4 regions of the Nocardioides exalbidus genome follow, and region 2 is predicted to be linked to each of the others. Evidence: predicted binding sites of a transcription regulator. Region 2 holds the regulator's gene; each other region holds the start of a gene.
What was found. Region 2 encodes LexA, which represses DNA repair genes until DNA is damaged. Its sites were predicted from a motif close to TCGAACANNTGTTCGA; they were not measured.

Region 1: the regulator LexA is predicted to act here: its motif matches at 2,961-2,976, upstream of BLV76_RS11325 (alpha-ketoglutarate-dependent dioxygenase AlkB).
Region 3: the regulator LexA is predicted to act here: its motif matches at 2,237-2,252, upstream of BLV76_RS19410 (HNH endonuclease signature motif containing protein).
Region 4: the regulator LexA is predicted to act here: its motif matches at 1,933-1,948, upstream of BLV76_RS13435 (HNH endonuclease signature motif containing protein).

Annotation. Positions count from the first base shown of each region.
Region 1 covers NZ_FNRT01000002.1:2,300,417-2,305,154, forward strand. Annotated here, with positions in the region: gene BLV76_RS11310 (xanthine dehydrogenase family protein molybdopterin-binding subunit) at 1-791, shown strand, start outside; gene BLV76_RS11315 (FAD binding domain-containing protein) at 788-1,633, shown strand; gene BLV76_RS11320 (SRPBCC family protein) at 1,634-2,341, shown strand; gene BLV76_RS11325 (alpha-ketoglutarate-dependent dioxygenase AlkB) at 2,328-2,948, opposite strand; gene BLV76_RS11330 (GntR family transcriptional regulator) at 3,060-3,782, shown strand; gene BLV76_RS11335 (HD domain-containing protein) at 3,798-4,391, opposite strand; gene BLV76_RS11340 (oxygenase MpaB family protein) at 4,388-4,738, opposite strand, start outside.
Region 2 covers NZ_FNRT01000002.1:614,414-619,151, reverse strand. Annotated here, with positions in the region: gene BLV76_RS03325 (NAD(P)/FAD-dependent oxidoreductase) at 1-1,036, opposite strand, end outside; gene lexA (transcriptional repressor LexA) at 1,155-1,877, opposite strand; gene BLV76_RS03315 (LysM peptidoglycan-binding domain-containing protein) at 2,189-2,548, shown strand; gene BLV76_RS03310 (hypothetical protein) at 2,733-3,245, shown strand; gene BLV76_RS03305 (hypothetical protein) at 3,527-4,021, shown strand; gene BLV76_RS03300 (hypothetical protein) at 4,049-4,381, opposite strand; gene nrdR (transcriptional regulator NrdR) at 4,726-4,738, shown strand, end outside.
Region 3 covers NZ_FNRT01000002.1:4,002,383-4,007,120, reverse strand. Annotated here, with positions in the region: gene BLV76_RS19425 (class I SAM-dependent methyltransferase) at 1-9, shown strand, start outside; gene BLV76_RS19420 (winged helix-turn-helix transcriptional regulator) at 16-540, opposite strand; gene BLV76_RS19415 (MFS transporter) at 592-1,974, shown strand; gene BLV76_RS19410 (HNH endonuclease signature motif containing protein) at 2,363-3,682, shown strand; gene BLV76_RS22260 (hypothetical protein) at 3,867-4,373, shown strand; gene BLV76_RS19405 (nuclease-related domain-containing protein) at 4,538-4,738, opposite strand, start outside.
Region 4 covers NZ_FNRT01000002.1:2,733,335-2,738,072, reverse strand. Annotated here, with positions in the region: gene BLV76_RS13450 (DUF4240 domain-containing protein) at 200-541, shown strand; gene BLV76_RS13445 (GNAT family N-acetyltransferase) at 544-1,113, opposite strand; gene BLV76_RS13440 (cysteine hydrolase family protein) at 1,168-1,836, shown strand; gene BLV76_RS13435 (HNH endonuclease signature motif containing protein) at 2,139-3,536, shown strand; gene BLV76_RS13430 (hypothetical protein) at 3,593-4,192, opposite strand; gene uppS (polyprenyl diphosphate synthase) at 4,244-4,738, shown strand, end outside.

The DNA.
Region 1 (4,738 bases), 1.7 Mb from region 2:
GCGAGGCGCTCGTCAAGGCGGTCGACAAGGTCATCGACAAGGCCAAGGTGCTCGCAGCCCACCTGCTCGAGGCGAACGCCGACGACCTGGACTACGCCGACGGCAGGTTCACCGTCCGCGGCACCGACCAGGGCAAGGCGATCCAGGAGCTGGCGACGGCGACCTTCGCAGGTCACGACTACCCCGAGGGCATGGAGCTCACGCTCGACGCCGACGCGACCTACGACCCGGTGAACTTCAACTACCCCCACGGCACGCACCTGTGCGCGATGGAGGTCGACACCGAGACCGGCGCGGTCAAGATGCGCAAGTACACCTGCTGCGACGACATCGGGACGATCATCAACCCGCTCATCGTCGCCGGCCAGGTGCACGGCGGCCTGGTGCAGGGCATCGCGCAGGCGCTGTGGGAGGAGGCGGTGTACGACGACGCCGGCACGCTCGTGAGCGGGTCGTTCGTCGACTACCTCCTGCCGACCGCGGCCGACACGATCTCCTTCGACGTCGTCCACACCGACGACCCGAGCATCTGCACGACCAACACGCTCGGCACCAAGGGCGTGGGCGAGGCGGGCACCATCGCGTCCACCCCGGCGGTCGTCAACGCCGTCGTCGACGCCGTGCGCCACCTCGGCGTGAGCGACGTCCAGATGCCCTGCACCCCGGAGCGGGTGTGGCGCGCCATCCATGCCCACGACGGTGCGGCACCGACGGAGGAGTCGGCGATGCCGCACTTCGACGAGGGAGCGCCCAACCAGGCCCCCGTGACCGGAGAAGGAGCAGCCCAGTGATCCCGGTGGAGTTCGACTACCTCGCCCCCACGTCGGTCGAGGAGGCACTCTCCGCGCTCGGCGAGCACGGGGACGACGCGAAGATCCTGGCCGGTGGCCAGAGCCTGCTGCCCGTGCTGCGGATGCGCCTCAACGCGCCGGAGGTCGTCATCGACCTCGGTGGCATCTCCTCGCTGCGAGGCATCCGCGACGACGGCGACGCCATCGTGATCGGGGCGATGACCACCCACCACGACGTGCGTGACCACGACCTCGTCAAGGAGCACGCGCTGCTGCTGTCGAAGGCGGCCGCGGAGGTGGCCGACTCGCAGATCCGGCACCGCGGCACCTTCGGTGGTGCCCTCGCGCACGCCGACCCGGCGGGTGACCTCGGCGCGCCGGCGCTCGCGCTCGGCGCGCAGTTCGTGATCGCCGGACCGGGCGGGTCCCGCACGGTCGAGGCGTCCGACTTCTTCGTCGACCTCTTCGAGACGGCCATCGGCGACGACGAGATCCTGACCGAGGTCCGGGTGCCCAAGCACACCGGCTGGGGCGCGCACTACGAGAAGTTCGTCCGCGTCGCCCACCAGTGGCCGATCGTCGCCGTCGCGGCGACCGTGCGCGGCTCGATCGACGAGGCGAGGATCGGGCTCACGAACATGGGGTCCACCCCGCTGCGGGCCTCTGCCACCGAGGCCGCCCTCGTGGGAGCGAGCGCGACGGAGGACGGCGTACGCGCCGCGGCCGAGCTGGCTGCCGAGGGCACCAACCCGCCCTCCGACCTCAACGGTGCGGCCGACTACCGCGAGCACCTCGCGCGGGTGCTGACCGGTCGTGCGGTGCTGAAGGCGGCCGGTGCGTAGATGGAGCTGAACCACCGGTTCACCGTCCCGATCGGCGTCGAGGAGACGTGGGCGCACTTCAACGACATCGCCTCCGTCGCCGAGTGCTTCCCGGGCGCCCAGGTCACCGAGGCCGACGAGCAGTCGTTCGCCGGGTCGGTGAAGGTCAAGCTCGGCCCGATCGCCCTGCTCTACAACGGCACCGGCACCTTCGTGGAGAAGGACGAGGCCGAGCACCGCTTCGTCGTCGACGCGAAGGGCAAGGACAAGCGCGGCAACGGCACGGCCGGGGCGAAGGTGACCGTCGTCATGACCGACGCCGGCGGCGCGACCGACGTGTCCGTCGACACCGACCTGGCCATCACCGGCAAGCCGGCCCAGTTCGGCCGCGGCGTGATGCAGGACGTCTCCGACAAGCTCCTCGGTCAGTTCGTGGCCTGCCTCGAGCAGCGCCTCGCCGCACCCGAGCCGACTCCCGAAGCCGCCCCACCTGACCCGGGGACCGCGGCGGGGGTGGATGCTGCCCTACCCCCCGAGCAGCTGGCAGCCCCGCCCCCGTCGCCCCCTCCCGGTGCGCAGCACCGGCCGCCTCCCGCACCGCCGCGGGAGGCGGAGGCGCTCGACCTCGGCAGCGCCGTGCTGCCGGTGATCGCGAGGTCCTACTGGAAGCACGCGCTGGCAGCGCTCGCCGGCCTCGCGGTGGTCAGGCGGCTGCTCAGAAGACGTTGAGCGGGCGGAACTGCACCGAGATCCGGGGCCCGGCGTGGGCGACCTTGGGAACCGCGTGCTCCCAGGTGCGCTGGCACGAGCCGCCCATCACCACCAGGTCGCCGTGCCCCATCGTGACCGAGACGGACGCACCGCCACCGCGGGGCCGGAGCATGAGGCGGCGCGGGTCGCCGACGCTGACGATGGCCACCATCGTGTCCCCGGTGCGGCCGCGACCCAGGTTGTCGCCGTGCCACGCGACCGAGTCACGGCCGTCGCGGTAGTAGCAGCAACCGGCGCTCACGAAGGGCTCGCCGAGCTCGTCGCGGTAGTGGGTGCTCAGCTCGTCGCGGGCGCGCTCGAGCGCGGGATGGGGGAGCGGGTCGCCGCCGAGGTAGGTGTGCACGAGCCGGGGCACGTCGACCACCCGGTCGTACATCTCGCGGCGCTCGGCCCGCCACGGGACGTCGGAGACGAGTGCGGAAAACGCGGCGTCCGGGTCGGCCAGCCAGTTGCGCTGCACGTCGATCCACGCTCCGCGCGACAGCGTCCGACGCTCAGGGCTGAGCGCCACGGAATCCGTGGTGGAATCGGCGAAGAGGGACGACTGGAAGTCCACACCGGGCATCGTAACCCATCGTCGAACAGGCGTTCGAAGTTCCGGGTTCCGTCGAGTGTTTATCGAAGGAATCCTCAATGTAGTGACACCTGGTCCAGCCCAGTCCTAACCTGACTTGCTATGGAACCTGTGGACCTCGTCGTACCGCGCCAGCGGGCGTTGAAGCACGTCCAGGTTCGTGAGCACGTCCGCAGCCTCATCGAGGCGCAGCCCCCGGGCTCCGCGGCACCGTCGGAGCGCGAGCTGGTCGCCCGCTTCGGAGTGGCCCGGATGACCGTCCGACAGGCGCTCGACGCGCTGGTCGCCGAGGGCCTCCTGGAGCGCATCCCGGGACGTGGCACGTTCGTCGCGCAGCCGCCCAAGACCGCCGGTCGCCTGACCTCCTTCACCGAGGAGATCCGTCGCCGGGGGATGCTGCCGGAGTCCCAGACCCTGCTGGCCCGCGTCGAGCAGGCCGGTCCGGGCGTCGCCCGCGCACTCGACATCTCGCCCGGTGACCCGGTGCTGCACTGGCGCCGGCTGCGCCGTGCCGACCAGGCCATCGTGTGCGTCGAGGACGCCTACCTCAACGAGGTGCTGCTCCCGGGCTTCCTGCAGCACGGCACCCCGACGAGCCTCTACGAGGCGCTCGGTGCACGCGGCCTGCGTCCGACCGAGGTCGAGGACTCGATCAGCGCCGACCGCGCCAGCGCGGAGGAGGCCACGGTCCTCGAGATCGCCGAAGGCGACCCCGTGCTGCGCCACTCGCGCCGCGCCGTCTCCGAGGGACGCATCGTCGAGGTCTCGCGCACCTGCTACCGGCACGACCGCTTCACGGTCTACCAGTCGCTCACCGACCGCTGACCCCAGCGTCCGGCCTCACGCGCGCAGCTCCTCGAGCTCGCGCGTGAGGTTCGCGCGCGCGTCGGCCTCCCACAGCGCGCGGCCCTGAGGCGTGTGGAAGAGCCACGGCTTGGCGGCGAGGTCGTCCAGCACGAGCGCCCGGCCGACCCGGAAGTCGTCATCCTCGACGTGGGCGAAGTCGGCGCGCACGCCCGCGACGTAGGCGTCGTAGCGCTCGCGCGGGGCCGCCAGGATCGCGAGGTCGGCATCGCTCAGGGCGCCGCCCGCCGGGTCGTCGTCGCCCGGTCGGTGGTGCACGGTCATCCGGACCAGCCGCGCCACCTCGTCGGCGTACGGCACCGGGAGGGCGCGCTCGGCCCACTGCGCCGACAGCTCCTCGTCGTCGGCGGTGCCGTCGTAGACCGCGTCGTGGAACCACGCCGCGAGCGCGACGGTCGTCGCGTCGAAGCCGGCGCCGGCCGACCGCAGGAGGTCGAGGCGGTCGATGACCTCGGTGAGGTGCAGCAGGTCGTGGTAGCCGTCGCGGTCCCACGCGCCGAGGAGCTCGTCGCGCAGCGCGAGGTGGTCGCCGAGCGGCCAGCGCTGCGACAGGTCGTGGGCGAGGCTCACGCCCGCGCGTCCTCGATCGACTGCGCGTGCTCCCGCCCCGACGTCATCGCCCACCGGATGGCGCTGGTCGAGATCGTGCCGAGGGCACGACCGACCGTGCGGTCGAGGGTGCCGTCGAGGATCGGCGGGTGCGGCAGCCCGAGCTCGCGCCGCTCGTGCTCGGAGGTCAGCGAGACCGCGGCCCCGACCAGGGAGAGGTAGGCCGGCCGCGCCGCCAGTGGCAGGTCGGGGTGCCAGACGAGGAAGCGGATCGCGTCGCGCGCCGCGTCGGTGCCACGCAGCTCGGGGGCGTACGACGCCAGGGTGGCGGCGAGCTCGTCCTCGGTCTGCGGTGCATCGAGCACGCC
Region 2 (4,738 bases):
CCTCGACCAGGTCGAGGTCGCTCTTCGTCTCGCCGACGGCCTCGTAGCCGTGGTCGAGGATGTCGGACCAGAAGAAGGGCGTGTAGTCGTAGGTCTCGTCGCTGCCGGTCATGGCCTTGCCGGCGGCCTCACCGGACTTCTCGGCGTGGTCGACGTGCTCGACGCGACGACGGCCGAGCAGCGCGTCGTCGTACGCCGCCACGTCGCCCGCGGCCCACACGTCCTCGGCGCTGGTGCGCAGGTGCTCGTCGACGACGATGCCGTTGTCGACCTCGAGCCCCGCAGCGTCCGCCAGACCGGTGCGGGGGAGCACCCCGACGCCGATGACCGCGCCGTCGGCAGTGATGTCGGTGCCGTCCTCGAGGCTGATCCGGACGCCGCCGTCCTCCTCCTGCCCACCCTCGACCGAGCCGTGCACGATCGTGACGCCCTTGTCGGCGAAGGCCTTGGTCAGCGTCGCGGCCAGCGCGCGCGGGAACATCTGCTCCTGCACGTCCTCGAGGTCGAGCACGAGCGTGACGGTCACGCCGTTCTGCACGAGGGCGGAGGTGATCTCCGACCCGATGTAGCCACCGCCGACGACCACGACGTGGCTGCCCTCCCCGGCGAACGCGCGCAGCCGCTCGTAGTCCGCGGCCGTGCGGTAGTAGACCACCCGCGGGCCGGGGTCGATGCCGAGCACGCGCGGCTCGGCGCCGGTGGCGAGCAGCAGCTTGCCGTAGGACACCGACGTCCCGTCAGCCAGGCGTACGACGTGCGCGCCCGGATCGATCTCCGTCACGGTCGTGTCGGTGACCAGGTCGACCGCGTCGTCCTCGTCGAGGTCGCCGGCCAGGTCGGAGTCGGCGAGCGTCTTGTCGTCGTCGAGCCAGAGGTCCTTGGACAGGTCCGGGCGGTAGAGCGGCCTCGCGGGCTCGGACCCGAGCACGGCGATCGTGCCGCCCCCGTCCCCGGACCGGATCCCCTTCACTGCACTGGCAGCGGTGACGCCTGCTCCGACGATGACGTAGTCGTACGACTCCTTGATGGCGCTCATCTGGCCATCGTGTCCGGCGGATACGGCCGTTTCAACGCACGAACGGGTGGACACCCGTGGAGGTGTCCACCCGTGCGATGGTTGAGCAGGGCGCCCCGCGCCCGTGTCGAGACCCAGCTCAGATGCTGCGCAGGACCGCCGTCACAACGCCGAGGATCGTGGCGTTGTCACCCGGGATCGGGTCGTACGCGGTGTTGTGCGGCAGCAGCCAGACGTGGCCGTCCTTGCGCTGGAACGTCTTGACGGTGGCCTCGCCCTCGATCATCGCGGCGACGATCTGGCCGTTCTCGGCCGTCTGCTCCTGGCGGATGACGACGTAGTCGCCGTTGCAGATGGCCGCGTCGACCATCGAGTCACCGGAGACCTCGAGGAGGAAGAGCGTGCCGTCGCCGACGAGCTGCTTGGGCAGCGGAAAGACGTCGGTGACCTGCTCCTCGGCGAGGATCGGGCCACCGGCGGCGATGCGGCCCACGACGGGGATGTTGACCGCGGTCGGCGAGACGTCGCCGATGCCGGTCTCGTCGACGCTCGACTCGTCGCCGCTGGAGATCGAGCGACGGGCGGCCATCACCTCGGGCAGGAACACCTCGAGGGCGCGCGGACGGTTGGGGTCGCGCTTGAGGAAGCCCTTGCTCTCGAGCACGCGCAGCTGGTGGGCGACGCTCGAGGAGGAGGTCAGGCCGACGGCCTGGCCGATCTCGCGCATCGACGGCGGGTAGCCCTTGGACTCGATGGAGTCCTTGATGGTCGCGAGCACGCGCTGCTGGCGCGGGGTCAGGCCCGTCGCGTCCGGGGGACCGTCGGGCATCTCGATGACGTTCTTGTCGTCTGACTTGGCCATCTGTGGAACCTCTCGACGCATGTCTGGACGGGCTGGTGGTGCGACTGCCGGACCAGGCCGGCTGTGCGAGCACCGTAGCCCGAACCGAGGGGCGTGATCAAACATCTGTTCGAAGCCGCGTGTCGCGCGAGACCGGTGGCGACACGCCGAACATTTGTTCAACAGGGGTCTTGCATCGTTCGAACACGTGCTCTAACGTCGTACACCTGTTCGATCGAACGTCTGATCGACAACCACCCACTGTCGGTGGCTGTCGCTAGACATTCCTCCGACAACTTCCACCCGGCTGATCTTCCCCAGGAGGCCACACCATGAGCACCCTCAGCCTTTCTCCGGTCTTCACCGCCAGCCCCGCCACCGCTCGCCCGCGTTCGACCGTGCGGCTGACGCGACGTGGCCGGCTCGTCGTCTTCCTGACGTCGCTCTTCCTCGTCCTCGGCGTGGCGATCATGCTGGCCGGCGGTGCCGTCGGCACCGACTCGGCCGGCCAGCCCGTGCCGACCGAGGTCGTCCAGGTCGCCCCCGGCGACACCCTCTGGGGCATCGCCAGCGACATCGCCACCGAAGGTGACGTCCGCGGGATGATGACCCAGATCGAGCGGCTCAACGCCCTCGACTCCGCCAGCCTCACGGCTGGCCAGAAGCTCCGCGTCCCGGTCGTCACCGAGTAGGCGCAGAGGCCTCCATCAGCCGCTTCGACCCCGGCTGGTGGACCAAGGGGAAGGCGAGGGGCGGGCCATGTGCCCGCCCCTCGGCGCATTTCGGTTTGTCCACAGGCTTTGCCGACGCACTGGTTCGAGACGCTCCGTCATGGGTAACTTGACTGCGTTCAACGCTCTCGGGAAGGCCCACTCGATGCACGTACGCCGCGCCCTCGCGCTCGCCCTGGTCGCACCCCTGCTCCTCGCCGGGTGCTCCGACGACCCCGAGCCCAAGCCGAAGATGCCGGAGACGTCGACCTCGACGCCCACGGATGAGCCGACGGAGACCGAGACGCCTGAGGCCGAGAGCGCGGAGGAGTTCATCCGGCGCTGGGTGAAGGCGGGCGACGAGATGCAGGTGACTGGGGACACCGCCGAGTACGACGCCATGACGCCAAAGTGCTCGCCTTGTCAGGCGTTCGTCGACAACGTGAGCGAGGTGTACGCCGCCGGTGGAAGCGCCGAGTTCGCCGGTTCGACCATCGTGAGCATCAAGCAACTCGGCAAGACGCCTCCCACCTTCAACCTCACGAAAGATCTACCCGACACGGTCATCTCGCGACCGGGTGAGGCCCCGGAAACCCTGCCGGGAGGGCGCACCACGCTGAGAGTCACGCTTGGCAAGGCATCGGGCAATTGGGTCGTGACCCACTTTGGAATCCTGTGAAGCCCTTTCATGCACTCCGAGCCCTCGTGCTGGTGGCTGCCCTGCTCATCACTCCAGCTGTTTCGAGTCCAGCTTCTGCCGAGCCATCGCCATGCATCACCGTTGGGTGGGAACAGGCAGATGCCGAATGCCAGTGGACGTATGCCGACTACAGCTCGAGTTCCGGCTCCGGAGATGGGCACACGTGGGTCGTCACGATCCAGTGCAGCAATGGCGGCATCTGCGCTGAGCACGTCGAGTGTCTCGAGAACGGGGAGGAGGGCTTCGTCCACGACGTCTACATGGATGGCACCGACGTCGGCGACGTCTGCGTACCCGAGAGCCAAGTGGAGGAGGTCAACATCGCCGAGCTTGCTATCCGCGAGTTCAAGCGCCTGACGTGGCCCTCGTCCGAGCTCGTCGTCCAACCGCCCGGCGGCAAGACACTGGTCAACCTCGAGACGAACTTCTACACGACCAACGACCAGGTCAGCACGCGGACCGTCACGCTGGCCGGTCGCCGCGTCGAGATCCGTGCGATGCCGTCGTACACCTTCAAGTTCGGCGACGGTCAGAGCACGGCGACGACCAACCCGGGTCGCCCGCACCCGAATCTCGACGTCACCCACGTCTACCTGGCGACCGGCGACGTCGTGGTCAGCGTCGACACCACGTACGCGGGCCAGTTCCGGATCGGCGACGGCGACTGGCAGTCGATCCCGGACGCGCTCACCGTCGCCGGCGCCGGCTCGGACCTCCGGGTCGTCGAGGCGCTGCCCCAGCTCGTCATCCGCTGAGCGCGACGTCCTCGAGCGGACGCCGCGCTAGCGAGCCGCGCGCTTCCCGCCGACCGGCCGAGGAGCAGGAGCGGGGGAGTCGGGGGCCGAGGTGACCCCCAGGGCCCGCATCATCCGGGCGACCAGCAGCAGCCCCACGAAGAGGCACGCGATCGCGCCGAGGCAGGCGAGGGCCATGAAGCCCCAGGCGCCTGAGCTGCCCCCGCGCGCGGCCGTACCGAAGTCGATGGCGGCGTAGACGAGGTAGCCCCAGGCGACCACGCAGACGGTGATCGCCGCGCCCAGGAAGAGCGCCGCGCGGTTGAGGGAGCGGGGCTGGCGAGTGCCACGCCTCGACCCTGCTCGCTTCCCCGTGGACACGGGGAACAGTGTGACGCATGTGACCGGAGGGGGACACCCGAACTGACCACAAACACGGGTCGACACGCCGCCCCGACAGGACTCGAAATCGCTCTGACCTGCAGTTTTGTGAGCGCCGCCAAATTGGTCGGCAGAGGTTCCGCATTCGCTTGCCAAGCATTGTGGTCGGGGCGTACGGTTACCACTACATCTAGTAGTTACACCGCTGTAGTTATCCACATCTGGTGCACAAGCTAGAGGCCGAAGCGCACAGCTTGAGGCTAGTTGTCCACAGGAACATCCCCAAGCCGCACCCTGTTATGAGGGTGTACGAAGCGCGCCCTGACGACGCGAGAGGAGGACCCATGCACTGTCCCT
Region 3 (4,738 bases), 3.4 Mb from region 2:
GACGCCTGAGCGCGCTCAGCGGGTGACGAGCGGTTCCAGCAGCCGGTGGGGCACGCGCAGGGCACGGGAGACCGGGTCGTCGCGCAGGAACGGGTCGGCCCCCGGGCCGGGCCGTGTCTCGACGTCGGCCGGGCGCGGAGCCGCGTCGCAGGTGGTGCAGCGACCGTCGGCGCCGAGGACCCCGCACTCGGCGTCGTCCACGACGTGGTGGAACGTCCGTCGCGGGCGACCCGGGCTGGTCTGCCCGTCTCCCCACTGGGCGAGCCCGTGCAGGACCGGCCAGAGGTCGAGCGCGTCGGGCGTCAGCTCGTAGGACGCATGGCCCTCGCCGACCCGGGCGAGGAGGCCGGCGGCGACGAGGGCGTCGAGCCGCGCTGCGAGGACGGCGCGTGACACGTCGAGGTGGGCCTGGAGGTCGGAGAAGCGACGAACCCCGAGGAAGCAGTCGCGCAGGATCAGCAGGGTCCAGCGCTCGCCCACCAGCTCCAGCGAGCGGGCGATGCCGCAGTCCTGCCGCGGATAGTCGGTGCCGAGTGCCATGGAGCGATGCTATCGTGCTTTGGTCTGGTCAACGAACCAAAAGGAGTGACCGTGTCGCCTCGCCGCACCCTCGCGACCGCCTCCCTCGGCACGGTCGCCGTCCTCGTGGCCTTCACCGCACCGCTGGCCAACTTCAACGAGACCGTCGCCGGGCTCGGTGCCGGACACCGCGGTGGCACGTGGGTGCTGAGCTCGATGAGCATCGGGCTCGGTGCGTTCCTGCTCACCGCCGGCCGGCTGGCCGACGACTACGGACGCCGGCGCTGGTTCGTGCTGGGCTCCCTGCTCCTCGGGCTCGCGTCGCTGGCAGGTGCCGCCTCCACGGACGTGACCGCCTTCGTCGCGTCCCGCGTCGCTGCCGGTGCCGGCGGCGCAGCCGTGGTCGCGGCCGGGCTCGGGATGATCGCCCACGCGCATCCCGACCCCCTCGCCCGTGGCCGTGCCACCGGGGTGTGGGGTGCGAGTGTCGGCGCCGGCATCGCGATCGGCCCGCTGCTCGGCAACTACCTGAGCTCGCTCCACTCCTGGCGCGACGTCTACGTCGTCCTGGGCGTCGCCGGCCTCGCCCTCGCGGTCGCCGGTCGGGGATGCCCGGAGTCGCGCTCGGACCACCGGGCCAGGCTCGACCTCGCGGGTGTCGTGCTGATGGCGCTCGGCACCGCGTCGCTGCTCGCCGGGCTGACCGAGGGGCGCGCCGGGTGGGCGCGTCCGGTCACCGTGGTGCTGCTGGCAGCCGGCGCGGCGATGCTCGTGGCGTTCGTCGTCGTCGAGGGCCGCTCGACCCATCCGATGCTCGACCTCGGCCTGCTGCGCCGCCCGGCCTTCCGCGCGGTGAACATCGCCGGCCTGGCCACGGGTGCCGGGATCATCGCGCTGATGTCGTACGTCTCCGGGTTCGTGGGCTCCGCCCTCGGCATCTCGGCGACGACCGCGGCCTGGCTGATGCTGGCGTGGTCGCTGCCGAGCGTCGTCACGGCGTTCGCGGCCCGCCGGCTCCCGGAGGCGTGGAGCGGTCGTGCGCGGATGTCGGGTGCCCTCGCGGTCATCACCGTGGGGCAGCTGCTCGTGCTGGGCGTCGGCACCGGGAGCGGCCCGGCGAGGTTCGTGCCCGGCCTGCTGCTGGCCGGCGTGGCGACGGGCGTCCTCAACGCCGCGATGGGTCGCGAGAGCGTCGCGAGCGTGCCTCCCGGCCAGGCGGGCCTCGGCAGCGGGGCCAACAACACCGCCCGCTACCTCGGCTCGGCGCTCGGCGTCACCGTGGTCTCGGTCGTCGCTGCTCCCGCCGGCGCCGTCACCGCGCAGGGCCTGGTCGACGGCTGGCACCGCGCCGTCCTCGTCACGGCGCTGGTCTCGCTCGTCGGGGCCGTCGGCGTCGCGCTGCTCGGCGAGCGGGCACCGCGACCCCAGCCTGCGAGCGTGCTGTCCGAGCGGTGAGTGGGACAGGTTCCACGCCGCGTCCCCGCTCGCGGGCCCTTCAGGTCGATCGTCCCCTCGTACGTCCCCGGCCTCGGCCCCTTCGCGAGCACGAGGTGCCGCTGTGCCGCGGTAGCGTACGCCGTGGTCGGTGCGGACAGCGTCGCTGACGAGAGGGCGAGGCCGGTCATGACGGTGCGAAGCGAGCCTCGACACCACTCCGGTTCTTGACGATCCCTGAACCCCTCCCGCCAGCGCGGATGTCGGACTCAAGGGATAGAATACGAACATAGTTTCGAGCCGCCGAGCTCGGGTCCTTCCTCGCCGATGACGGCTGTACACACCTCAGAGACACAGACCCTCCACCTGTAGTCGACGCGCCACGAGGGCGCGGAGAGGTCTGTTTTCCGTGAGTGCCATCCCCGCCGAGGACGACGCCGGCCAGTGGCGTGCGCCTGGGGTCGACGCTCCGGCGTCAGCACCAGTGACGTCCTTGGCGGTCGCTTCGCTGCTGCGGCGCCTCGATGGTGTGCTGGACGACCTCCACGGGCTGTCACTGGCCGGACTGTCGGACGCCGACGTCACCGAGCTGCTGGACGCCACCACGACCGCATCCAGCCGTCTCGCTGCGATGCAGTGCGCCACAGCAGCCCAGGCCGACGACCGCCGCCTCGGTGAGCCGACTGGCGCACGGCACACCCATCACTGGTGGGCGCGGCGCAGCCGACTGACCCGGGCCGAGGCCGGCCGGCTGGTGCGCCTCGGGCGCGCCCTCGCGACCGAGACCCACGCACCCACCGCGGCTGCGTTCGCTGCCGGCGACCTCCGGGTCGACCAGGCACGCAAGATCGTGGATTCCGTGGACGCCCTCCCGGCAGCACGGGTCGACGACGAGATCCGCGCCAAGGCCGAGACCATGCTGCTCGGCCTCGCGCGCCAGCACGACGCCCGCGACCTGACCCAGCTCGGGAAGCGGATCCTCGACACGGTGGCCCCTGAAGTGGGGGAGTCCCACGAAGCGGCCGCCCTCGCCGCCGAGGAAGCCCGTGCTGCCGCGACCGCTGACCTCACCGTCTACGACGACGACCACGGCTCCTCCCACGGCACTTTCACCATGCCGACCACGGCGTGGAAGATGCTCCAGCGCCACCTCCTCGCCCTCGCCAACCCCGCCCGCCACACCGACCAGCAGCTCCGCGACGAGACCGGGGCCCTGAAGCCGCTCCGGCGCCGCCTGGGCGAGGCGTTCGTCGAGTACGTCGAGCGATACCCCGCCGACGCCACCCCACAGACCGCCGGGGTGAGTGCCACCGTCGTGGTCACGATGACCCTCGAGCAGCTCCTCGGCGAGCAGGCAACCGCGCTGCTCGACGACGGCACCCGCATCTCCGCCGGCCAAGCGCGCAGGCTCGCCTGCGAGGCCGGGATCATCCCTGCCGTTCTCGGGGCCGGATCAGTGCCCCTCGATCTCGGGCGCAGTACGCGGCTGTTCACCAAGTCCCAGCGCATCGCCCTCGGCCTGCGCGACGGCGGTTGCACCGCCCGCGGCTGCGAGACCACCGCCTCCGGGTGCCACGCACACCACGACGACCCTTGGGCCAAGGGCGGCCGCACCGAACTCGCCTCCGGCCGACTCCTCTGCCCCCACCACCATCGGCTCGTTCACGACTCTCGCTACTTCGTGACGACGCACGCCGACAACACCCTCACCTTCACCATGCGGACGTGAGGAGAGCGTGCTTCGACTTCAGCCGAACGTCTGGGACTAGACGTCAGTCACGCTTAAGAAATGCGCGGCACCCCGCCGCGTGTCGGGATTGCGTCGCTCACTCGGCGAGACTCGATGTTCTGCTTCAGACTGGTGATCCCGGATCGTCGCGTACATAGCTGTTTCGACGCAAGATCGTGAGCTCATGCCCGGCATGCCAGGTCACCGCACGGAACTGGAGGACTCGGTGAACCAACACTTCGCGAAGGCAATCGGCGGACTTCTCATCATGCTCGTCGCCACCGGCTGCGGAGGCGCGGGCAGCACAAGTCCTGAACCGAGCGAAGACGCGACCTCCAGTGGGACACCGTCACCGGCTCCGACCGAGACGCCAGAACCGGTCGCATCACTTCGCGATGTCTGTCCCGAGATCGAGGCGCCGCTACTCGCGGACGACGAACCACTGATCCCCACTTACGACACGCTAGAGGCGATGAGTAGTGCCGCGTTGGACGGGCTGATCAATGGGGACACCGAGACCAAGAACGCGGTAGAGCCCTTCATCGACAGCTTGGCACCGGTGAAGGATCACGTCCGGACGGGAGGCGTGACTGGCACGATGTCAGACAGCGAGGCTGCTCGAACGCTCATCGACGCTCTCGATCAGCTGGCGGTTCGCTGCAAAGCTGCGGGCTCATCTGCACTTCAATGAATCGGCGATCCCAGCCAGCGTCATAAGAGTGACTCCGAGTGGCTCGCCTGCCGTAGCGTCCCCGGCCGATCGGCTCCACAGCTCTCGGCGAAGGTTTGGCGACTGCCGGACATCGCTCGAGCGTTGGCCTGGCAAGCCCATTCCGCCGCTTGGCCTGTTCACCGTCACGCCGACGGCAGGGCGCTTGCTAGCTCGCGGTGCACTCGTTCTATGGCGTGAACGTCGAGGTCGCCGGGTGACGTGAGGGTGGATTGCAGGCGTTTGGGCCACAAGACTTGGACGTCGCGTGTGGTGAATGCGCCGCCGATCAGCGGCCAGTCGGCGTCGACGAAGCACAGGACGCCGTGCACGGGGATCTGATCACC
Region 4 (4,738 bases), 2.1 Mb from region 2:
TGAGGCGCATGTCGGGGGACGGAGCGCGGGTGCGACGCGCGTGGACCGGGCTCGTGCTCGTCGCCGCACTGGGAACGGGTTGCGCGTCGGGACCGGTCGAGCCGGTCACCGCCGACCCGTGGGTCGAGGGCGGCCTCCCCGCCTACTGCGACGGTCGCGGCGGCGAGCTCACGGACTTCTGGGAGGTCGTGCACCAGACGTGCGCGATCGCCCAGGACGGCGACGAGCTGCAGGGCGCGGTGCTCGAGGACGTGCTCGCGCAGCTGCCCGCGACGACGTCGCGGAGTTCGACCGGACCTTCCACCGGCTCAACCGGCAGCTCCGGTCGATCAGTCCGGTCGCCGACGACATCTGCCTCCCGAGCCTGGGCCTGGGCTCGGACCTCGGCACCGACTACCGCAGCTGGGTGATCGCCCACGGGCAGGACGCCTACGAGGCCGTGCTCGCCGACCCCGAGCGCCTGCGCGACTTCCCGGACGCGAGGTCCGGCTGCGGGCTCGGCGAGCGCTTCTTCGACGCCGTGGTGCCGCCGCGGTCCTGAGGTCAGCCCTCCACCGTGCGACGCACGACCCAGCGCCACTTGGAGATCCGGCGGTCGCGCACGAACCCGAGGTCCTCGTAGAGCGTCTCGGGGCCGGTGTGGAGGTACGCCCCGCGCTGGGGCTTGCGGTCGTCCACCTGCTCCGGGTAGGCCTCGACGACTCCCCCTCCCGCCTGCCGGATCTCGTCGAGGACGGCGGTGACGGCCGCCCGCGCGACGCCCCTCCCCCGGTGCTTGCTGCCGGTGAAGATGCACCCGATCCGCCACGTCGGGAGCTCGACGAGGTCCTTCTCGTAGGCCTTCAGGTTCTTGATGTTCGGCAGCTCGTCGGGCGTGCCGAACTGGCACCAGCCGACCGCCGCCCCACCGTCGTACACCAGCACCTGGTGCACCGTGCCCTCGCGCACGTGCCTCTCCTTCGCCGCGCGGTGCTCCGACGCCTTGCCCGTGAAGCCCTCGGGGTGGAAGCCCATGCACCAGCACCCGCCCCACACCACGTTGTTCGCCTCGACCAGCGTGGCGAAGTCGTCCCACGTGTCCGGGCCGAGGAGCCGGGTCGTGTACGTCGTCATGCCTCGCACGCTAGAGGACGATGCGGACGATCTCGGGGCAGTAGCCTCGCGTCCGTGCCGGACAGCGACCTCGACCCGGTCCTCGACCACCAGTGGGCGATCGAGGAGCGGGAGTACGCCCGGCACGAGGCCCGGCGCGGGCGCCGGCACGCCTACGAGCACCTCGACCCGCGGCGCACGGCGCTCGTGGTCGTCGACGTCGTGCCGTTCTTCGTGAGGGAGTCGGCGTACGTCCGCGGGATCGTGCCGCGCGTCAACGAGCTGGCCTCCGCCCTGCGCGCTGCCGGCGGCGTCGTGGCCTGGGTCGTGCCCGGACACGCCGAGCCGAGCGCCAAGGACCGGGAGTTCTTCGGCGACGAGGTGGCGGAGGCCTACGCCGTGTCGGGTGCCGAGGGCTTGGACCCGTCGCTCGCCGCGGCGCCGGGCGACCTCGTCGTCCAGAAGACCGCGCGGAGCGCCTGGACGCCGGGATCGTCCGAGCTCCCCCGGCTGCTCGCCGACCGCGGCATCGACACGATCGTCGTGACCGGCACCGTCACCAACGTCTGCGTCGAGCACACCGCGCGGGACGCCAGCGCCGCCGGGCTCCGCGTCGTCCTCGTCGCAGACGCCTGCGCCGCGATGCGCGATGCCGACCACAACGCCACCCTGCACGTCGTCTACCGCTCCTACGGCGACGTCCGCCCGACGTCGGAGGTGCTCGGGCTGATCGCGAGCTCGTAGGCCAGGAGCTCGGCATGGGGCCATGGCGACAGCTGGCCGCTGGCTGAGCAGCGCCGCTGGTTGAGAAGGACGCGCCCTGCCGCTGGTTGAGCATCGCCGCGCAGCTGGTCGAGAAGGGCGGATTTGCCGCTGGTTGAGCAGCGAGCGCCAGCGAGCGTGTCGAAACCCAGGCATCCCCGCCCCACCGCCGCCGTTGGTCGAGGAGGGCGCCCCGCGCCCGTCACGAGACCAGACCATCCCTTGACCGAACCTCGCGTCTCCGACCATCGCCGCTGTCGGACCCAACGCCTACAATCGAACACATGAGTGAAGCGCTGGCAACGGATTCAGCGGCAGAGGTAGACGACCTCACCGCCTCCGCCCTGCTCGCCTCGATTCGCTCCGAGCGCGACACCGAGAACGCCGCCGCCGCACGCCAGCTCGACCTCGCCGCCCGGTGGGCTGATCTCCACCCACCCGAGTCCATCCACCTGGCCGCCGCGTTCACCACCCCCGGCTCCGAGCATGAGGAGCCGATCGCGGGCGAGGGCTGCCCGCTGGTCGCGGAGTTCTGTGTCGCAGAGCTCGGCGCCGTGCTCGGCACCAGCACGACCGCTGCGAAGAAGCTGATCGGGCACGCCCTCGAGCTCCGCCACCGTCTCCCGCGTATGTGGGGTCAGGTGCACGCAGGCATGGTTCCGGCGTGGCGGGCGCGGTCGGTCGCCGAAGCGACCATCCACGCGGTTCCTTCGCTGACCCGGGAGGCCGCGAGCTGGGTCGACGACCAAGTCAGTGCGGTCGCCGGCAAGGTCGGTGTCGCGCAGCTCGACCGCCTCGTCCAAGAAGCCATCAAGCGGTTCCAGCTCGCTGCACCTGATCCCGCGTCGGATCCGGAGGACGGCTACCTGTACGTCGACCCGCGGCACGTCACCGTGCACGACCAGGACGTCCACTTCGCCGGGACCATCCACGTCGAGGCCGACCTCGACCTCGCCGACGGCATCGACCTCGACCACGCCCTCGCGCGCGACGCAGCGACGCAGAAAGCCCTCGGCTCCACCGAGACCCTCGACGTCCGGCGGGCCAAGGCCCTCGGCAACCTCGCCCGCACCCAGACCGCCCTCGACCTCTTTCACGCGCAGGACGCTACGGCGGCCCCCTCCGAGGACGACCGGAAGGACGACCTCCCCGTGGCCCGCGAGGTCGTGCTCCACGCCCACTTCGACGCAGACCTGGTCGAGGAGACGATGGTGTTCGGTCCCACCGGACGGATGGAGAACCGGCAGAAGCTCCTCCTCCTCGAACAGCTCCAGTCGTGGTGCGCCGACTCCCGCACGACGGTGACCATCAAGCCGGTCATCGACCTCAACCACAACCTCACCGCACCCGGCTACGACATCCCCGACCGGATCCGTGAGCAGGTCATCCTGCGCGACCGCACCTGCGTGTTCCCGCACTGCACGAGACCAGCCAGGGGCTGCGACATCGACCACATCACCGCCTACGACCACGACGCTGATGCAGAAGGCAGATCCCAACCGGGTCCGACTCGGTCCGACAACCTCGCCTGCCTGTGCCGCTCCCACCACCGACTCAAGACCTTCACCAGCTGGCGCTACCAGATGGCCGCGCCCGGCGTCTTCGAGTGGACCAGCCCCCACGGACACCAGTTCAGACGCGACCGATCAGGCACCACCCCGGTCGAGCCCGCACGACCATGACACCGCCCTGCACCCCGCCGGTCACCACGACGGCGGGGTCACAGGCACGCGCGGTGTCAGTGAATCCCCTTGGTCTCAAGCAACTGAGCCATCCTGGCCTCTGCGTCTGGATCGAACAGCCACTCCTTCACCTCGAAGTCGCCCACTCGCAAGGTCGGCAACCATCCGTGCTCGGACGGAAGCAGGTCGGCCAGGCTGTCGCGAAAGGCGCGTTGCAGGTGTCTCCCTCCGGCCTCCGGGAACAACGGTGGCGTCGGCCTTCCGAATCCCCCGCCCCTCATCCTCGTCCCCCGAGATGAGCCCTCGGCCCAGGCGGATTGCTCGAAGGCCGTTCGGGTGGCGGACGGGTAGTGAGCAAAGGTCCTTGCCCGGGGAGGTGTGAAGTGTGGGGCCTCGTCGATCTCGACGATGCGACTCGCTCCGTCGTCCGCGGTCAGCACGCCATCGATGCTCCGGCGTTCTCGGGCCGGCATCACATCAGGCAGCACTGCTCCATCGGTGAGGTCGGAGTAGATGGCCCGGATCACCGGCCAGACAGCTCCGCACTCCGCTGCCCCGGGACGCATCAACCACGTCGGCGCGACCTCGCGCTCCAGCGTCGTACCCGTGACTTCCTCGATGAGGTCGACGACCCGATTCTGCAGCTCCCGTGCCATGTCAGCTCCGATCTCTTGAGCGACGGTAGCCCCTGTGGTCAGGATGGCCTCGTGACCAGGACCGCGGGCACGACCACGATGCCCACCCACGTCGGCGTGGTGATGGACGGCAACCGACGCTGGGCGCGGCGAGCCGGGCTGGCGAACGCGAGCGACGGGCACCGGCGGGGCGCCGACCACGTCGAGGACCTGCTCGGCTGGTGCGAGGCACGAGGCATCGAGCACCTCACGGTCTACGTCCTCTCCGCCGACAACATCCGGAAGCGCTCGGGGACCGAGGTCGGATTCCTGTTCGAGCTCGTCCGCGAGGTGCTCCCGGCCATCGTCGAGCGCACGGAGCACTGGGCGCTGCACGTCAGCGGCGACACCTCGCTCCTGCCCGACGCGGTCGCGAGCGCATTGCGCCGGGCCGAGCGCTCCACCGCTGGTCGCGACGCGCACGTGACGCTGGCGATCGGGTACGACGGTCGCGGCGACATCGTCGCCGGGATCCGGGCGGCGGTCCTGGCCGGCGCCACCACGACGGGTGAGCTCGACCCGGACGTG